Sagittula stellata E-37: one gene and its partners. The protein of the gene in region 2 interacts with the protein of the main gene of each other region in a pairwise test. Links are inferred from orthologs where the notes say so. Each region holds a gene or a part of one and is shown on either strand. Other genes may lie near its edges. The genes, in order: ftsA, ABFK29_RS17090 and ftsZ.

The links.
Region 1: the proteins of ABFK29_RS17090 (region 2) and ftsA interact in binary tests that used the Escherichia coli proteins (3 or more experiments, as listed by UniProt). The link is inferred for Sagittula stellata E-37 from one-to-one orthologs.
Region 3: the proteins of ABFK29_RS17090 (region 2) and ftsZ interact in binary tests that used the Escherichia coli proteins (3 or more experiments, as listed by UniProt). The link is inferred for Sagittula stellata E-37 from one-to-one orthologs.

The regions. Positions count from the first base shown.
Region 1 is NZ_CP155729.1:1,689,870-1,695,216, reverse strand. The notes cover bases 1-2,808. They hold ftsA (cell division protein FtsA), read right to left. Parts: upstream 2,165-2,808; coding sequence 836-2,164; downstream 1-835. Other genes in these bases: ABFK29_RS08115 (cell division protein FtsQ/DivIB), read right to left, coding at 2,196-2,808; ftsZ (cell division protein FtsZ), read right to left, coding at 1-148. Also shown: more of ABFK29_RS08115, read right to left, coding at 2,809-3,095; ABFK29_RS08110 (D-alanine--D-alanine ligase), read right to left, coding at 3,083-3,997; murB (UDP-N-acetylmuramate dehydrogenase), read right to left, coding at 4,283-5,206. UniProt on the Escherichia coli protein: Essential cell division protein that assists in the assembly of the Z ring. May serve as the principal membrane anchor for the Z ring.
Region 2 is NZ_CP155729.1:3,591,301-3,598,674, forward strand. The notes cover bases 1-2,983. They hold ABFK29_RS17090 (rod shape-determining protein), read left to right. Parts: upstream 1-960; coding sequence 961-2,007; downstream 2,008-2,983. Other genes in these bases: ABFK29_RS17080 (GcvT family protein), read right to left, coding at 1-146; ABFK29_RS17085 (hypothetical protein), read right to left, coding at 305-703; mreC (rod shape-determining protein MreC), read left to right, coding at 2,093-2,983. In the rest of the region: more of mreC, read left to right, coding at 2,984-3,040; ABFK29_RS17100 (hypothetical protein), read left to right, coding at 3,042-3,584; mrdA (penicillin-binding protein 2), read left to right, coding at 3,581-5,497; rod shape-determining protein RodA, read left to right, coding at 5,877-7,016; ABFK29_RS17115 (2-hydroxyacid dehydrogenase), read left to right, coding at 7,098-7,374. UniProt on the Escherichia coli protein: Forms membrane-associated dynamic filaments that are essential for cell shape determination. Acts by regulating cell wall synthesis and cell elongation, and thus cell shape.
Region 3 is NZ_CP155729.1:1,694,545-1,701,779, reverse strand. The notes cover bases 4,392-7,235. They hold ftsZ (cell division protein FtsZ), read right to left. Parts: upstream 6,712-7,235; coding sequence 5,071-6,711; downstream 4,392-5,070. Other genes in these bases: lpxC (UDP-3-O-acyl-N-acetylglucosamine deacetylase), read right to left, coding at 4,392-4,537. In the rest of the region: ABFK29_RS08150 (TetR/AcrR family transcriptional regulator C-terminal domain-containing protein), read right to left, coding at 1-292; ABFK29_RS08145 (hypothetical protein), read left to right, coding at 381-758; DNA repair protein RecN, read right to left, coding at 832-2,484; ABFK29_RS08135 (outer membrane protein assembly factor BamD), read right to left, coding at 2,521-3,375; more of lpxC, read right to left, coding at 3,608-4,391. UniProt on the Escherichia coli protein: Essential cell division protein that forms a contractile ring structure (Z ring) at the future cell division site. The regulation of the ring assembly controls the timing and the location of cell division.

The DNA of each region.
Region 1 (5,347 bases), 1.9 Mb from region 2 along the record:
CGTCGGTGTTGGCCACCACGAAGTCCACGCCTTCGAGGTTCTTTTCGATCATGTTGTTGACGGCGTTGCCGCCTGCCCCGCCCACGCCGAAGACCGTGATGCGCGGCTTCAATTCATCCTGTCCGGGCATGGATAGGTTCAGTGCCATGGTGTCGTCCGCCTGTGTTCTTGTCGTGTGTGTCTTTTCGACCCGTCCAGGCACGTCGTCGGCCTGTTAGGGTTCAGTTTACTCACTGCAAGCCCGATCGTCACGCAAAAATCAGCAGATTCCCACCAAATATGCCACATTTCCGCCCAGTTTCCGCGAGTATTCGCCGAAAGCGCGATATCCAGTGGTCCGCCGCATCCTGGGCACAAGCACGACAAAGCCACCACCCGCGGGGCGGCGACTCGAATTCGGTGTTTCAAGGATCCTGCCCGATCCTCCTGCGGCGGTTCTCCCGCGCTTATGCACTGATTTGTTAACAGGACCGCGCGGCGGCGTCACGCGAAAAAACACGCCTGCGGCCAAAGAGCTCCGGCACCTGCGGAAACGCCTGGGCGCCGAGCCTGCCATCCGCTGATGCCCTGAAACTCCCGCGAGAAAATCCGGCTGTCGCCCGCTCGGGCGCGCGCCCGAGGCAACAGGGTTTTCGACGAAAATCCTCAACCCGCCGCCATCAACGGCGCCGTGCCGGTGTCACGTTTCCTGACGGGAACATGACCTTCCGGACGTGACAGGATTTTTCGGAGAAAATCCGCGACCTGCCGCCAACAACGGCGCCGTGCCGGTGTCACATTTCCTGACGGAAACATGACTTTCCGGCCGTGACAGGATTTTTCGGAGAAAATCCTGTCACCAGTTGTCGCGGAACCATTGTACTGCGCGCTTGAAGGAGCGCGCCGGGTAGCGATCCACGGGGATCTCGAAATCCCACCATTCATCCTGCGGATGCGCCGCGAAGAGGCACAGGCCCACTGCCCCGGCAAAGCCCGGACCTGTCGCGGCCTGCGGCAGTCCATGGACCCGCAATGGACGGCCCAGACGCACCTGCTGGCGCAGGATCTTCGACGCCAGCCCGTCGAGCCCGGGGATCTGCGAGGCCGCGCCGGTCAGCACGATCTGCTGCGACGGCAGATGGTCGAACCCCGCCGCGTCCAGCCGCACCCGCACTTCCTCCAGAATCTCCTCGACCCGCGGGCGCATGATGCCGATCAGTTCGGCCCGGCTGACCGTCCGGCGGTCGTGTTCCCAGTCGCCGGTTTCGCCGCCGCACTCGATCATCTCGCGGTCGTCCATGCCCGTGGCCTCGACACCGCCGTAGAAGGTCTTGATCCGCTCGGCCGTCGCCATCGGCACCTGCAGACCCATCGAGATGTCCGAGGTCACGTGGTCCCCACCCATCCGCACGCTGTCGGAATAGATCATGTGCTTCTTGATGAAGATCGAAATGCCGGTCGTGCCGCCGCCCATGTCGATACAGGCCGAGCCCAGCTCCTGCTCGTCCTCCACCAGCGCCGCGATCCCCGAAACATAGGCCGAGGACGCAAGCCCGGCGAGTTCCAGGTCACAGCGCTTCACGCAATGCGCAAGGTTCTGGATCGCCTGCGCGTCGACCGTCAGCATGTGCATGTCGCAGGACAGCTCCGTGCCGATCTGACCGCGCGGATCGATCAGGCCGGATCGGTGGTCGAGCGCGAAGTTCACCGGCTGGGCGTGCAGCACCTCTCGGCCATGGCCGAAGTCCGGCACGTCGCAGGCCGACAGCACGCGCGCCACGTCCTGTTCGTCCACGGTGACGCCCATCACCTCCACCTGCCCGGCCAGCCCGTAGCTCCGCGGATCGGCGCCCGAGAAGGCCGCGATCACGTGGTCGACACGGATGCCCGCCATCTTCTGCGCCGCCTGCACCGCGGTGCGGATCGCGCGCTCGGTCTCGCCCATGGCGCTGATCTCGCCGAAACGGACCCCGCGCGACCGCGTCGTCGCGGCCCCGATCACCCGGAACCCGGACTGCCCGGCAAGCGGTCCGATGCCGTCGTCGCGCGTCTCCGTCCCGTCGAACCGCAGGACGAGGCAGGCGATCTTGGACGTGCCCACATCCAGGATGGCGATCACACCCCGCTGCATCGCCGCGCGACGCATGTTCCGCATCGCCCGCTGGGACTCGTACAGTTCGATCATTGCCCATCATCCTCCGAAATCAGCCGGAACATCATTGCTGGCCTGCCTCTATCAACTTGATACGCCACATCTCTTGTGTGGCATGTTCGGTCATGCGGATCGTCGGCCGCCGGGGCAGCCGCAGGTCCACCGCAACCAGATCGCGCGCCAGCAGGTCCACCTGCGGCGCCATGGCCATCGCGATCACCCGTTCGAAGGCCTGGACGGCCCCCTTGTCGGGCAACATGATCCGCTGGTCGCGATCGAGGACCACGTCCCAGCGCCGCGCGCCCATCCGCTCGAACCCGCGCAGCCGCTCCTTCAGCGGGCCCGCCACGGCCCAGAGCCGCAGCGCTTCGGGCACCGCCTCTTCCGCCGCCTCGCCCGCGATCACCGGCAGGTCCACATGCTCTGCTCGGGACGCCGCCGGTCCGACCGTCATGCCGGTCTCGTCCAGCATGACCAGCCCTTCGGGGCCGCGCCACAGCACCGCCGGGACGCGCTCGATCACGTCGATCTGCAGGACGCCGCCCTGCCTTATGCGCAGGTCGACCTTCCGGACCGCGTCCAGCGCGCCCGCCTTGAGCTGCATCTCGTCGAGATCCATGTCGAAGCTCGACATCGGCAGGTTCAGCGCCAGTTCCGCGCGGATCGCTTCGGCCACCGCGTCGGTCGCGCCGTCGATCGCCATCAGCTTCACCTGGAATTCCGGGCGGTTCTGCACCGCCGCCTGCACGTCCGCCACCATCAGGGTAAACGCCATGCGGTTCGCCTCGACCGAGAACCACGCCGTCACGCCGCCAAAGGCCAGCGCGAAGGGCAGAACCACCCGCAGCGAGAACCGGAACAGCGGCGTCAGCATCAGCCGCTCCAGCCGGTACTTCATCCGGCTCATGCGCGGGTCCAGCCGCGCCATCCCGGTGTCGGTCTCGGGCACGTTTATCTGTCGCATGAGGCGTCCTCCACCATCCACGCGCAGAACTGGCCAAAGCTCATGCCGACAAGCTGCCCGTGTTCCGGAGACAGCGACGTCGGCGTCATCCCCGGCTGGGTGTTCGTTTCAAGCAGCCGCAGCCCTGCCAGCTCCTGCGTGTCGTCCCAGCGGAAATCGGTACGCGACACGCCCCGGCAGCCAAGCGCCGCATGGGCGCGCAGCGCGTAGTCCAGACAGGCCTCGGTTATGTCCTGCGGCAGCTCCGCCGGACAGATGTGCCGCGACCCGCCCGCCTTGTACTTCGCGTCGTAGTCGTACCAGCCGTCGGTCAGGATCTCCGTCACGCCAAGCGCACGCCCGCCCATGACGGTCGCGGTCAGCTCCCGCCCCGGCACGAACTGCTCGACCATGACCACCTCGGGCATCGTCTCGTCCAGCACCGGCGGCCCGTTGGCCTCTTCGTGGACGAGGTAGACACCGACCGACGAACCCTCGTTGTAGGGCTTCACCACGTAGGGCGGCGCCATGACATGCGCGGCCATGACGTCGCTCTTTCTTGCGAGAGAGCTTTCCGCAACCGGGAGGCCGGCCGTCCGATAGGCCGCCTTGGTCTTTTCCTTGTCGATGGCCAGCGACGACGCCAGCACACCGGAATGCGTGTAGGGCAGCCGAAGCCACTCCAGCATTCCCTGGATGCAACCGTCCTCGCCCCAGCGCCCGTGCAATGCGTTGAAAACCACGTCCGGGGCGATCTCCTTCAGACGTTCGGCCACATCCGGCCCCGCGTCCAGTTCGATCACCTCGTACCCTTCGCCCCTCAGAGCGGCGGCACATTCCCGTCCGGAAACCAGCGAAACCTCGCGCTCCGCCGAGGGTCCGCCTTTGAGCACCGCCACTTTCGGGAGTGTCCTGCTCGACATCCCAAAACTGCCTTTTTCCCGGGGGTTCACCCCCATGTTTGTAATGCAACCTGCCTGTGGTCGCGCTCCGCCGGTCCGCTTTTATTGTCTCGACCGCCGGAAATGTCCGCCTTTGGCGTGGGCGCAACAGCCCCGCAAGTTCCGAGTGTAACGTCTTTGTTCGGGCTTGGAAAACTCTTTTTCACGGATACCGCATCACGATTCGGTCCCATGTTGCCGAAAAGGATGCGGCAAACTCCGCCCGCCCGGTACGATCTGCCCTGAAAGGCCCGAAAGGGTGCGGGATCAGCCCGGATCGCCGATCCGGATGACCTCCCAGACCAGCTCGATCCCCGACTGGTCGCGCACCTTGGCCCGCACGTCTTCGCCCAGCCCTTCAAGGTCCGCCGCCGTTGCACCGCCGGTGTTCACGAGGAAGTTCGAATGCTTCGGAGACATCTGCGCCCCACCCCGCGTGGCGCCCCGCATCCCGGCGTCGTCGATCACCTTCCACGCTTTCAACTCATGCGTGTCGTCCGCCCGCCCGGTCGAGGAAAACCCCGCCGGGTTGCGGAAGGTGCTGCCCGCCGAGCGGTCCTTGACCGGCTGGGTCGCGTCGCGCTTGGCCAGTTGCTCTTCCATACGCGCCTCCAGCACCTCCGGATCGCCCGCCGCACCTTCGAAGACCGCCTCGACCAGAACCCAGCCATCCGGCAGGTTGCTCGACCGGTAGCCAAAGGCCAGCGCGTCGGGCGACAGGCTCACAAGTTTGCCGTCCCGCGTGACGGCCCGCGCTTCGACCAGATGGTCGGCCACGTAGGACCCGTAGCATCCCGCATTCATCCGGACCGCGCCGCCGATGCTGCCGGGGATGGTGCGCAGGAAGGTCAGGTCGACCCCCGCCTGCGCCGCCCGCTTCGCCACATGCGCATCCAGCGCCGCCGCGCCGCAGGTTACCCGCGTGCCGTCGACCGATATGCCGTTGAAGCCCCGCCCCAGCCGGATCACCACCGCCCGCACCCCGCCGTCGCGCACGATCAGGTTCGACCCGACCCCCATCGGAAAGACCGGCACGTTGGGATCGAGCGCACCCAGGAACGCGCAAAGGTCGTCGTGGTCCGCCGGCTGGAAGAACCAGTCCGCGGGGCCGCCGACGCGCAGCCAGGTCAGATCGTTGAGGGGCCGGTCGGGCGTCAGCCGCCCCCGGGTTTCGGGCAGGGCATAAGTCATGACGACCTGCTACCGTCGGCGCGGCGCCTGTGCAACGGGGCTTGCAACCGGATGCGCGCACGGCGGGCAAATACCGGCCCATGGCCGCGACAAACCCGCCCGTTAACTAGATTTCCGGCGCGCAACACGCCCCGCCCGGCA
Region 2 (7,374 bases):
CCGGCGGCGTGCCAGGTAGAGCCGGAGGTCAGCTCGTCGCGCTCCAGCAGCATCACATCGTCCCAGCCCGCCTTGGCGAGGTGGTAGGCGATGGAGGTGCCGACGGCACCACCGCCGACGACTAGGGCTTTGACATTGGTCTTCATCGGGGGCGCACTCCACTGTCCGGGGCAAGGATTCTTTCCCGCCTTTTTATCGGATCATGCAACCGGCGCGCGGCCCACCCGACATGTCGATGCGCAAAACCGACAGGCTGCGCAGACAGCGACACGCCGCCCGCGTTTCGCGCCGCCTGCGGTCCGGACTAGCAGCCGTAGAGGTAGGAAAAGACCAGCACGTCCTCCGTCCAGCGCCCGGTCGGCACGCAGTTGTCGTGGATCTGGCGGCTGCCCCGCATCTCGACCCGCAGCGGGTTCTGCAGCACCGGCCCTTCCACGCGGTACTCAAGCGGCGCGCACTGGCTGGAAAAGACCCGCGCCGTTCCACTGTACCAATCGCCGGTCTTTGTCCCTGAAAACAGCCATGTTCCCGTCCCGACCCCGGCCCGCGCGACGCCCGTGCGCGGACGCTCGTAAAGGAACGTGCGCTGCGCCCCCGCCGCTGTCAGGCGCATGACCGATCCGTTGTGATCCCAACAACTGTCCGCCGCCGCCCCCTGCGCCATGAAAAGCGCGGCCAAAACCGCCCAAAAAATGTGCATCATCCCAAATCCCTCGCTGCTGAAATACAACGCGAATGAAACGGCGCGGACCGGCTTGTGTCAACGCCGGCATCGCGCCGGGCTTATCCACCGCCGCGCCCCTCTTGCGGCGATTCCCCGCTGATTCACGCCGGAGGCCCCCTTTCGCCCATGCTGCACCGCGCCTATAAGGGCGACGTTCGCGTCACCAGTCGGAGTCGCGGACCCATCGAGCAATGACACGCAGTTATGCAAAGCCTGAGGGCAGCGAGGCAGTAGGAATGTTTGGCATGGATCGGCTCCTTGGCATGTTTTCTTCGGACATGGCCATCGACCTCGGAACCGCGAATACGCTGGTTTACGTCAAGGGGAAGGGTGTCGTCCTGTCGGAACCCTCCGTCGTCGCCTATCATATCAAGGACGGCGTGAAGAAGGTTCTCGCCGTGGGCGAGGACGCCAAGCTGATGCTGGGCCGCACGCCCGGCTCCATCGAGGCGATCCGCCCGATGCGCGAAGGCGTCATCGCCGACTTCGACACGGCCGAGGCGATGATCAAGGAGTTCATCCGCAAGGTGCACCGCCGCTCGACCTTCTCGAAGCCGAAGATCATCGTCTGCGTGCCGCACGGTGCCACGCCCGTTGAAAAGCGCGCCATCCGCCAGTCGGTTCTGAGCGCGGGCGCGCGCAAGGCGGGCCTGATCGCCGAACCCATCGCGGCGGCCATCGGCGCGGGCATGCCGATCACCGATCCCACCGGCAACATGGTCGTCGACATCGGCGGCGGCACAACCGAAGTGGCCGTCCTCAGCCTGGGCGACATCGTCTACGCCCGTTCGGTGCGCGTCGGCGGCGACCGCATGGACGAGGCGATCATCAACTACCTGCGCCGCCAGCAGAACCTGCTCGTCGGCGAATCCACCGCCGAGCGGATCAAGACCTCCATCGGCACGGCGCGCATGCCCGACGACGGGCGCGGCAGCAGCATGCAGATCCGTGGCCGCGACCTGCTGAACGGCGTGCCGAAGGAAACCGAGATTTCCCAGGCCCAGGTGGCCGAGGCGCTTTCGGAACCCGTGCAGGCGATCTGCGAGGCGGTGATGACCGCGCTCGAAGCGACGCCGCCGGACCTTGCCGCCGACATCGTCGACCGTGGCGTGATGCTGACGGGGGGCGGTGCGCTTCTGGGCGACCTCGACCTCGCGCTGCGCGAACAGACCGGCCTCGCCGTGTCGATCGCCGACGAATCCCTGAACTGCGTGGCGCTCGGCACCGGCAAGGCGCTGGAGTACGAAAAACAGCTCCGCCACGCCATCGACTACGACAGCTGATCCGTGGGGGCCGCGATTTTTCCCGGGAAAAATCGTGCGCTGCTCATGCCTTGCGACACGCCTCCGGCCTTCGGTACTCTGAGACATGGCCAGTGACCGTACATCCTCGGACGACTTCACGGCACCGCTCAAACGGCTGCTGCTGATCATCCTCGTCCTCCTTTTGTCGGGCATCTTCCTTGTCTGGCGGATCGACAGCCCGCGCGTCGAACGCTTTCGCGCGCAGGTCATCGACCGCGTGGTGCCGAACATGGACTGGGCCATGGCCCCCGTCACCGGCACCATCCGCCTGGTGCGCGACTTCCAGAGCTACCAGCGCCTTTCCGACCAGAACGAGGAACTGCGCCGCGAACTTCGCCAGATGACCGCGTGGAAAGAGGCCGCGCTCCAGCTCGAACAGGAGAACGCCCGCCTGCGCGACCTCAACAACGTCCGCCTCGACCCGCGCCTGACCTACATCACCGCCGTGGTGCTGGCCGACAGCGGCTCGCCCTTCCGGCAGTCGGTGCTGATCAACGTCGGCTCCCGCGATGGCATCGTAGACGGCTGGGCGACCATGGACGGCATCGGCGTGGTCGGGCGCATCTCCGGCGTCGGGCGCAACACCTCGCGCGTGATCCTGCTGACGGACGCCACCAGCCGCATCCCGGCCGAGATCCAGCCCTCGGGCCAGCGCGCGCTGATCACCGGCGACAACACCGCTGCCCCGCCCATCGACTTTCTCGAAAACCCCGACCTGGTGCGCCCCGGCGACCGGATCGTGACCTCCGGCGATGGCGAAGTCTTCCCCCCCGGCCTGCTCATCGGACAGGTGGCGCAGGACCCGGGCGGCCGCCTCCGCGTGCGTCTGTCGGCGGACTACGAACGCCTCGAGTTCCTGCGCGTGCTGCGCGACCACGGCGCGCGCCGGGTGTCCGCCCCCTCTGGCCTGATCCTGCCCGAGGACCTGCCCGACGCAGGACCCGACCCGGCAGAAAGCCCGGCTGAGGACGGCGCACCGGCGGCGGACGAAGACGCACGGCAAGGCGGCTGACATGGCCGAGAAACACAGCCCGACCCGCCTCTGGACCATGCGCGCGCTCTACCCCGCGCTGGCGCTGCTCCTGATCTTCGTGCACCTCCTGCCGCTGCAGATGCTGCCGCAGCGAATCGCCGGTCCGGACTTCCTGACCGCGCTGACCTTCGCATGGTGCCTGCGCCGCCCGGACTACGTGCCCGCGCTTTCGATCGCGGGGGTGATGCTGCTGGCCGATCTCGTGTTCCAGCGGCCCCCCGGCCTCTGGGCGCTGCTGATGCTGCTGGCTTCGGAATTCCTCAAGAACCGCGCCCGGCAACTGCGCGAGAACACCTTTGCCACCGAATGGGCCGCTGCCGCCGCCACGCTGCTGGCCATCACCGTCCTTTACAGGCTTACTCTCGCGATCTTGATCATTTCGCCGGGTATGCTTTCGCTCACCCTGATGCAATATGGTATGACAGTCCTCGCCTACCCGCTGGTCGCCGCGGTGTCCTACCTCGCCTTCGGCGTCCGACGCACCGCCCCCGGCGAATTCGATCACACCGGACGCACCCTATGAGACGAAGCCCGAAAGAAACTGCCGAATCCGCCCGCCGCATCACGCGTCGCGGGCTCGTTCTGGGCGGCCTGCAGCTTGGATTCGTCAGCACGCTCGGCCTGCGGATGCACCACATGCAGGTCGACCAGGCCGACGAATTCCGCCTTCTGGCCGAAGAGAACCGGATCAATATCCGGCTGATTCCGCCGTCGCGCGGCCGGATCTTCGACCGCAACGGCGTGGTCATCGCCGACAACGAACCGACCTACCGCATCACCCTCACGCGGGAGGACGCGGGCGACGTCGCCACCGTGATCTCCCATCTGGGCCAGCTTGTCGAACTCGACGAGAACGACCTCAACCGCGCGCTGGCCGAGATGGAGCGCACGCCGCCCTTCATCCCCGTCACCATCGCCGAGCGGGTCAGTTGGGAAGACATCTCGCGCGTGGCGGTCAACGCCCCCGCCCTGCCCGGCGTCACGACAGAGGTCGGCCTGTCCCGCGTCTATCCCCAGAAAGAGCTGTTCGCCCATGTCGCGGGCTACGTCGGCCCGGTCTCCGAACGCGACCTGGCCCGCTACGAGGACCCGCCGCCGCTGCTGCGCATCCCGCGGTTCCAGGTCGGCAAGGTCGGTGTCGAGACCCGGCACGAACAGGACCTGCGCGGCACCGCTGGCGCCAAGCGGGTGGAGGTCAACGCCGTCGGCCGCGTCATGCGCGAACTCGACCGGCGCGAAGGCGAAAGCGGCTCCGACATCCAGTTGACCGTGGACACCGACCTGCAGGACTACATCCAGGCCCGCCTGGGCGAGGAAAGCGCCTCCGTCGTCGTGCTCGATCTGGAAAAGGGCGACGTGCTGGCCATAGCCTCTGCCCCGTCCTACAACCCGAACCTCTTCGTGCGCGGCATCTCGCACACCGATTTCGACGCGCTGAACACCAACGACCACAGGCCGCTGGCGTCGAAGACGGTGCAGGACGCCTATCCGCCCGGTTCGACCTTCAAGATGGTCACGGCGCTCGCCGCGCTGGACGCGGGCCTGCTGGCGCCCGACGACACGGTCTACTGCCCGGGCCACTACGAGGTCGGCGCCCGCTCGTTCCGCTGCTGGAAACGCCGCGGTCACGGCCACATGAACCTCGAACAATCGCTCCGCGAAAGCTGCGACGTGTTCTACTACGACCTCTCGCTGAAGGTCGGGATCGAACGCATCGCCGCCATGGCGCGCCGTCTGGGGCTGGGCGTGGCGCATGACATTCCCATGTCCGCCGTGACCTCCGGGCTCGTGCCGGACAAGGCGTGGAAGGTGCGCGAACGCGGCGCGGAGTGGGTCATCGGCGATTCGGTGAACGCCGCGATCGGCCAGGGCTTCGTGCTGACGTCGCCGCTGCAACTGGCGGTCATGGCCGCGCGCGTGGCGACCGGCCGGTCGGTCACCCCCCGGCTCGTGCGCAGCATCGACGGGGTCGAGACGCCGTGGCGCGGCGGGACGGACCTCGGGCTGAACCCGAACCACCTGCTTCAGGTGCAGCGCGGCATGTTCGCCGTATCCAACAACCGGCGCGGTTCGGCCTATTCGTCGCGTATCATCGCCGACAACATGCGGCTGGCTGGCAAGACCGGGACCGCACAGGTCGTGTCGCGCATCACCTCCGAGGCCGACCCGTGGGAGGACCGCGACCACGCGCTCTTCGTGAACTTCGCTCCGTTCGACAATCCACGGATCGCGGTCTCGGTGGTGGTGGAACACGGCGTCGGCGGCTCGCGCACCGCCGCGCCCATCGCCCGCGACGTGACGCTCCAGGCGCTCTACGGAGAGGACCCGCCGCTAGACGCCTACCCGGCAAAGGACCGCGGCCGCATCAAGACCCAGCAGGAAAAGCTCTCCTCCCAACGCCGCGCGCGCAAGAGCGAGGAGCCGAGCCGCGCATGACCGCCGTTTGCAGGACATGGCCGACCGCCGCTCCGGGCGAGGTGTTTCGCCGCGCTGACGCGCGGCGACCGGCGCGCCCTTCGGGCGCGCAAGGCCCGCTCGCAACGGGGCGCCCATCCGCACGGCGCCCATCTACACGGCGCCCATCTACACGGCGCCTGTCCAATTGGGGCCTGTCCACCGGGAGCACCGCCGCGCAGGACCTGCCACGTTGCGGAACCCTGACCGATGCCGCCCGGTGCACCGCCACCGGGTCCCACCCCACGCCAAGCTCCTCGCACACGGCGCAGGCCCCTGAAGTCGTCGCCAGGTCTGCCGCAGGCGCGACACCCCGTAGGGCGGGGCTTTGCGCCGCCTTCGCTGCCGGAGGGCGCGGCGCGTGACCTATCTCGAATACAACGTCAAAACGGTCCCCAGCGGCTGGCGCAAGATCCTGCACCTGAACTGGCCGCTCGTGATCCTGCTGTCGACCGTGGCAGGTGTCGGTTTCCTGATGCTCTATTCCGTCGCCGGCGGTTCCTGGAGTCCCTGGGCAGAACCGCAGGCAAAGCGCTATCTTCTTGGTCTTACTGCCATGTTCGTCGTGGCGATGGTGCCCATCTGGTTCTGGCGCAACATGGCGCTGGTCGTCTACGCGCTGGCCTTCTTCCTCCTGCTGCTGGTCGAGTTCTTCGGCGCCATCGGCATGGGTGCGCAACGCTGGATCGACCTGGGCTTCATGCGCCTCCAGCCGTCCGAGCTGATGAAGGTCGCGATGGTCGTCCTGCTGGCCGCCTACTACGACTGGCTGCCACTGTCGAAGACCTCGCGGCCGCTCTGGGTGCTGATCCCGATCTTCATCATCCTTGCGCCCACAGCGCTGGTGCTGACCCAGCCCGACCTCGGCACGGCACTGCTCCTGATGATCGCGGGGGCGTTGATGATGTTCCTCGCCGGTGTGCACTGGCTCTACTTCGCCACCGTGCTGTCCGCCGGTGTCGGCGCCGTCTGGGCGGTGTTTCAAAGCCGCGGCACCGACTGGCAGTTGCTCAAGGACTACCAGTTCCGGCGGATCGACACCTTCCTCGACCCGTCCTCCGACCCGCTGGGGGCCGGCTACCACATCACCCAGGCCAAGATCGCCATGGGCTCCGGCGGCTGGACCGGGCGCGGCTTCATGCAGGGCACGCAGAGCCGCCTGAACTTCCTGCCGGAGAAGCACACCGACTTCATCTTCAACACGCTGGCCGAGGAATTCGGCTTTGTCGGCGGCATCTCCCTGCTCGTTCTTTATGCACTGATCCTGTTCTTCTGCATCGTCGCCGCCCTGCAGAACCGCGACCGCTTTTCCTCGCTGATGATCCTCGGGATCGGCATGACCTTCTTCCTGTTCTTCGCCGTCAACATGTCGATGGTCATGGGCCTCGCGCCGGTCGTGGGCGTTCCCCTGCCGCTCGTCTCTTACGGCGGATCGGCGATGCTGGTGCTGATGATCGCCTTCGGCCTGGTCCAGAGCGCGCACGTCCACCGTCCGCGCTGAGGTGCCTAGGGTTGCCCCCGGCGCCGCTTCCTGCTTCACCTTGACCGAACCGGGTTCGCGCCCGCCTCCGAAAGGTCATCCATGCCGAACATCCTCTTCGCCGCCCGCTCCGAGAAGTGGGAGGACTACGAACATCTCCTGCGCGCCGCCCTCGAAGCCGAGGGCCTCGACTGTACGCTCGCCACCGATCTCGCCCCGGACACCGTCGACTATATCGTCTACGCGCCCAACGCCTCGGTGCAGGACTTCACGCCCTTCACCCGCCTGAAAGCCGTGCTGAACCTGTGGGCCGGGGTCGAACAGGTCGTGGGCAACCCCACGCTCAAGGTGCCGCTGGCGCGCATGGTCGACGAAGAGG
Region 3 (7,235 bases), 1.9 Mb from region 2 along the record:
GCGCCTCGGGCGACAGCAACATCTCCAACAGCGCCTCCCCCAACCGCTGCAATCCGTCGTCCCCGGCGGTCAACCCGTCCAGCCGGGTGAGCACACGGTCGGCATTGCGCGCGATCAGCATGGCGAACAGGCCCGTCTTGTCGCCGTACCAGCGATAGAGCGTCTCGTTCGACGCCTTCGCGCGCTTGGCCACGGCCAGCATAGACATGCCCTGCGCGCCCTTCTCCGCCAGCAGCGCATAGGCCGCGGCGGCGATCTGCGCTTCGCGCGCCTCCCTGTTTTCCGCCTTCATGCACGCCCCCGCAAAGTGTCTTGACGATAACCGTACACATGATTACGGAATTAAGCAAGCGTACACCAAATTACGGAAAGGACACGGCATGGCCGATACCGCCCCCACCCGCGCCGCGCTCGCCGCGCTGATCGCCATACACGGATTGATGCTCTTCGCGCTTTACACGCAGACGCCGCCGCATCCGCCGCTGGACACACCGCTTTTCGCTCTGGGACCTTTCCTGACGGCCACGCTGGCCGCGTGCGTCGCCGCATGGATCATGGCGGACCGGCCGCGCGGCGGCCCCGTCCTGCAGGTCGTGGCGGCGCTGCTCGCGCTGATCTCTCTCGGACCGCAAAAATACGTGGACCCGGCCTTCCCCGGCATCTGGCCGGCGGTGATCGCGGGGCAGATCGCCATAGCCACCTTGCTGGTGCAGGCCGCGCGGGCGTTCAGGATCGGGAAGGACAGCGCGCCCCGATGACCGGGGCGTGGCCGGGAGGGTGGGCCGCCGGGGACCGCAAGGGCCCCGGTCAGGGCGCGCCCGGAGGCCGCGCCTAGCCCGCCAGAAGCGACCGGGCGGCGGCACGCGCCGCGTCAGTGACCGTGTCGCCGGACAGCATCCGCGCCAGCTCCGTCTCGCGCGCGCCAGCGTCCAGCGCCACGACCTCCGACAGGGTCATGCCATCCTCGACCCGTTTCGCCACGCGCCAATGGTGCGCGCCAAGCGCCGCGACCTGCGGCGAATGCGTCACCACCAGCACCTGCCCGTCCTCCGCCAGCGCCTTGAGCCGCCGCCCCACGGCATCGGCGGTGGCCCCGCCCACGCCACGGTCGATCTCGTCGAAGATCATCGTCACGCCCTGCCCCGCCTGCACATGAAGCGCGACTTTCAAAGCCAGAAGAAACCGCGACAATTCCCCGCCCGAGGCGATCCGGTTCAACGCTCCCGCAGGCGCGCCCGGGTTGGTGGCCACGCGGAAGGTCACCGCGTCGCGCCCCTCCGGACCGGGCGTGGCCTCCGCCACCTCCGTTTCGAACACCGCGCGGCCCATCTTCAGCGGTTCAAGCTCTGCCGCCACCGCTGTGTCCAGCCGCCGGGCCGCATCGCGGCGCAGGGCGGTCAGCCGACCCGACGCATCGTCGAAACGCGCCTCCGCCTCGCGGATCGATTTGGTCCATTCGCCCAGCCGGGCCTCGCCCGCGTCCAGCGCTTCCAGCCGCTCCGACAAGGACGCGGCCAACCCCGGCAACTCGTCGGACATCACCTGATGTTTCCGCGCCAGCCCCCTGATCGCGAACAACCTTTCCTCGCAGGCTTCAAGCTCTGCCGGGTTGAAGTCCAGCGCGTCGAGGCACTCCGCGACACCGCGCGCCGCCTCGTCCAGTTCCGCCATGGCGCGGGCCAGCGCCTCGATCGGTGCGTCCAGCCGGCCCGACGCCTTGTCCGCCGCGCCGTCCAGCCAGCGCAGCGCGCTCGACATCGCGCCTTCCGCGCCCTCGTACCCCAAAGCCGCCGAGGCCTGCACGATGTCCTCGCGGATCTTCTCGGCAGCCTGCATCATCCGCCGCTGCGAATCCAGCGCCTCCTCTTCGCCCTCTTCGGGTGCGAGCGTCTCCAGTTCGGCCACCGAATGCCGCAGGAATCCCTCTTCGGCGCGCACCGCGTCCATCGCCTTCTGCGCGTCCGCCAGCCCCTTCCGGGCGGTGGCCAGGGCACGCCAGGCGTCGCGCACCTCGGCCTGCAGGTCCCCGGCCACGGCGTAGTCGTCCAGGATCGCGCGATGGCCCTTCGGATCCAGCAACCCCTTGTCGTCGTGCTGTCCGTGCAGCTCCACCAGCGTGTCCGACAGGCGCCGCAGCACGTCGCCCGACACCCGCCGGTCATTGGCCCAACCGGTCTTGCGCCCGTCCGCCGTGTTCACCCGCCGCAAAATCAGCTCGTCGCCCGCAGGCAGCCCCGCTTCCTCCAGCACGCCCCGCGCGGCATGGTCCGGTGCAAGGTCGAAGACCGCAACGACCTCTCCCTGCTCGGCGCCCGCGCGCACCAGCTCGGCGCGGCCACGCCAGCCCAGCACAAACCCCAAGGAATCCAGAAGGATCGACTTGCCTGCCCCGGTTTCACCGGTCAGCACGTTGAGACCCGGCTGGAAGTCGAGATCCAGCCGGTCGATGATCAGCATGTCGCGGATTTCAAGCGCCCGAAGCATGTCCAGCCGTAGGGTGGGTGTTCAGCCCACCATCCCTCAAAGCCACTGGCCGCGCACCATCTGGCGATAAACCTTGCCCAACCAGTTGTTGTCGAACGCGCGCGGTTCCAGCCCCTGCTTCGTGAGAAGCTGGTAGCTGTCCTCGTACCACTCGGTCGATTGGTAGTTGTAACCGAGGATCGCGGCGGCCGTCTGCGCCTCTTCGACAAGACCCAGCGACAGGTAGGCCTCAACCAACCGGTGCAGCGCCTCCGGCGTATGGGTCGTGGTCTGGAAGTCTTCCACCACCACACGGAACCGCGAAATCGCCGCGCCGAAGTGGTCGCGCTTCAGATAGTAGCGTCCGATCTCCATCTCCTTGCCCGCGAGGTGATCGAAGGCGAGGTCGAATTTCAGGATCGAGGAACGCGCGTATTCGCTGTCCGGATACCGTTCGATCACCGCCCGCAGCGCCTGCAACGCCTGGAACGTCAGGCCCTGGTCGCGGCCCACCAGTTCGATCTGGTCGTAATAGCTCAGCGCCAGAAGGTACTGTGCATAGGCCGCGTCGTCATCGGACGGGTAGAAATCGATGTAACGCTGCGCCGCGCCGCGCGCGTTCTCGTAGTCCTTGTTCTTGTGGTAAGAATAGGCCTGCATGATCAGCGCGCGCTTGGCCCAGTCAGAGTACGGATACAGGCGCTCGACCTCGCCGAAGTAGAAGGCGCCGTCCTCGTAGTCCTTGCGCGACATCTCGTATTCGCCGCGCTCGTAGATCTGCTTGGCCGTGTAGGTCTCCAGCGGCTGGCCGTCCGGCCCGACATCCTTGCGCTTGAGTTCGCCGCAGCCCGACAAAAGCAGAGCCGCTACGCTCACCCCGAACACCAAAGCCCGCGATCTGCCCCCTGTCATCACACCGTCCTTCGTTCTTCTCGAACCCTTTGCGCCCACTTGCATAAAGGCCCCGTTGCGCAGGGTCTAGCACAGAAAATCGGCGGGCAAAACGCCCTATTGGCCCCCGGCCTGTCAATCCATCGCAAGATATTGCCGGTCGGCACCAGAGCGTTCCACAACATGTGGAAAGCGCCGGTTTCAGCAACCGGCGCAATACACATATCTGTCATAACTCATGTGGATAAGCGGATCAGGCGACCGCGGGAATCTCGTCCTGGACCACACCTGCACCCGGCAGGGTTGCAGCGGTCGCCGTGTCGCACTCCACGATGCGCCAGGCATCGGCGTCTTCGAACAGCGCGTGCAGCAGCGCATTGGTCATGGCGTGACCGGCCTTGTGGCCTTCGTAAAGGCCAAGGATCGGCGCACCGGCCAGCGCCAGATCCCCCAGCGCATCCAGCATCTTGTGGCGCACGGCTTCATCGGCATGGCGGAAACCGCCGGGCGACAAGACCTTGTCGCCATCGACCACGACCGCGTTCTCGTAGGTGCCGCCAAGCGCCTTGCCCGCCTTCTGCATCGCGTCCACGTCGGAGGCGCGGCAGAAGGTGCGGCAATCGCTAAGTTCCCGCACGAACGTCCCGTTGGCCAGGTTCAGGCGTTTTTCCTGCACGCCAATGGCTCGGTCGGCAAAATCGATGCGGAACACCATGTCCAGCCCCTGCCCGGTCTTCGACGGCGACAGGCGCGCCCAGCCACCGTTCGTTTCCACGGTGACGGGCTTCAGGATCTCGATCGCGCGCACCGGGGCGCCTTGCACACGCAAGCCCGCGTCGAGGATGCCGCGCACGAACGGCACGCTCGACCCGTCGAGGATCGGCGCCTCGGGTCCGTCGATCTCGACCAGCGCGTTGTGCACGCCGCAGCCGGCCAGCGCCGCCATGACGTGTTCTACGGTCGATACGGACACACCGGCCCGGTTCTGGATCAGTGTGCACAGCGGAGAGCGCACGACCGCATCCCAGCGCGCCGGGATCATCGTGTCGCCAAGATCGACGTCGGTGCGTTTGAACCAGATGCCACGGTGCGCCACCGCCGGACGGATGGTCAGGCGGGCGGGCCGGCCGGAATGCAGGCCGATGCCGTCGAAGCTGATCGCTGAGCGGATGGTGGTTTGCACGTCGACTTCCCGAATTTGTGATGCGCACCGTCTGACAGGCGCGTCGTTGTTCAATGGGATAAAGCGCGGGTGGCCAAGGTCTCAAATCAAAGTTTGTAACCGAGTGAAACATCCCCCCGCCGCCCTAGGCGCCCCCCCGCCTCCGCGCATGGGCACCTCAGGCAACCCGTTGGAATACTTTAATAAACGCACCGTCCCTACCAGGGAAAAAACAGGCGCTATCCACAGCAATGTGACCGCATTTTTCCACCTTTGTGGCAAAAGCCGCGTGTTGCAGGACGACAAAGACAGGATGCGCCCCTCTGTTATCTCCCTGCAGGTCACCCGTGTCAGACCGACACGATTCCCCAAGCACCATCGGGGGAAGGCCATGAACGATCAGGGATTTAGGCGCCGTCCTTCGCGTTAACGCGCCCCTGTCGGGCCACCTGCCCGCCCACACAAAGGTAAAGGAAAAGGAAAGGCGCCCCCTGTTGCCAGAGGGCGCCGTCCACGAGGGTCTCGGGCAAGCCGAGGGTAGTAGCGTGTCCGCCTCAGTTCGCCTGACGGCGCAGGAAGGCCGGGATTTCGATACGGTCTTCTTCCGGATCCGCCTCGGGTGCCGGGGCCGGAGCGGGGCGCTGCGCCTGCATCGGCGGCTGGCGGCGCGCCGGCTGCGATTGCGGCTGAGCGGCCTCGGAGCCGTGCCCGGTCATGCGGCCGATCAACGAATTGACGCTGAAGCGCGGCTTGTCTTCCGATGCGTGCGCCGGGATGGCGCCGTGCTGGCGGACGGTTTCTTCGCGGGTCCGGGCAGCGGCCGCCTTCAGGCGATCCAGCGTGTCCGGGCTCGGCACGCCCGGGGCGGGCTTGCGCGGTGCGATGAAGTCGTTCGGATCGGCTTCGATGCTGTCGGGCTGCGGGCGGAAATCGGCAACCTGCGGCTGGTAGGCCGGCGGCGGCAGGCCGTCGTCCTGCGTCGCCGGAGCGGCCGGAGTCTGCGCCTCGTCCTCGAAGATGTCCTCCATCTCGTCCTGGGCCGCGGCGCGTTCCGCGTCCAGCTCGCCGAACAGCGGTGCCTGCACCGGCTGCGCGGCGGGTGCGGTCTTTGCGACAACAGGTTCCGGAGCGCGCTGCTGCGGTGCGGGGGCCGGTTCGGCCTCGGCTTCCTGCTGGCGCAGCGGCTGGGACAGCTTGCGGCGCGGCACCGGCATGTCGCCGACGTTGTCGGACGCGTCGATCCCGGTCGCCACGACGGACACGCGCATCAGGCCGCCCATGCCTTCGTCCAGCGTCGAGCCGACGATGATGTTGGCGTCCTGGTCCACTTCCTCGCGGATGCGGTTCGCCGCCTCGTCCAGCTCGAACAGGGTCAGGTCGGCACCGCCGGTGATGTTGATCAGCACGCCCTTGGCGCCTTTCAGGCTGATCTCGTCCAGCAGCGGGTTCGCTATAGCCTTCTCGGCCGCCTGGATTGCGCGATCTTCGCCCTCGGCCTCGCCGGTGCCCATCATCGCCTTGCCCATCTCGTCCATCACCGCGCGCACGTCGGCGAAGTCGAGGTTGATGAGACCCGGACGGACCATCAGGTCGGTCACGCCCTTGACGCCCTGATAGAGCACGTCGTCCGCCATCGAGAACGCTTCGGTGAAGGTCGTCTTCTCGTTGGCGAGCCGGAACAGGTTCTGGTTCGGAATGATGATCAGCGTGTCGACCATCTTCTGCAGCGTGTCGACGCCTTCCTCGGCCTGGCGCATCCGCTTGGCGCCTTCGAACTGGAAAGGTTTCGTGACCACACCGACGGTTAGCACGCCAAGTTCACGCGCTGCCTGAGCAATGATCGGCGCCGCACCCGTCCCGGTGCCGCCGCCCATGCCCGCCGTGATGAAGCACATGTGCGCGCCGGCGAGGTGATCCACGATCTGTTCGATCGACTCTTCGGCGGCCGCAGCGCCAACCGACGCCCGCGCCCCTGCGCCGAGACCCTCGGTCACTTTCACGCCCAGCTGGATGCGGCTCTGAGACATGCTCTGCTGCAGCGCCTGCGCGTCGGTGTTGGCCACCACGAAGTCCACGCCTTCGAGGTTCTTTTCGATCATGTTGTTGACGGCGTTGCCGCCTGCCCCGCCCACGCCGAAGACCGTGATGCGCGGCTTCAATTCATCCTGTCCGGGCATGGATAGGTTCAGTGCCATGGTGTCGTCCGCCTGTGTTCTTGTCGTGTGTGTCTTTTCGACCCGTCCAGGCACGTCGTCGGCCTGTTAGGGTTCAGTTTACTCACTGCAAGCCCGATCGTCACGCAAAAATCAGCAGATTCCCACCAAATATGCCACATTTCCGCCCAGTTTCCGCGAGTATTCGCCGAAAGCGCGATATCCAGTGGTCCGCCGCATCCTGGGCACAAGCACGACAAAGCCACCACCCGCGGGGCGGCGACTCGAATTCGGTGTTTCAAGGATCCTGCCCGATCCTCCTGCGGCGGTTCTCCCGCGCTTATGCACTGATTTGTTAACAGGACCGCGCGGCGGCGTCACGCGAAAAAACACGCCTGCGGCCAAAGAGCTCCGGCACCTGCGGAAACGCCTGGGCGCCGAGCCTGCCATCCGCTGATGCCCTGAAACTCCCGCGAGAAAATCCGGCTGTCGCCCGCTCGGGCGCGCGCCCGAGGCAACAGGGTTTTCGACGAAAATCCTCAACCCGCCGCCATCAACGGCGCCGT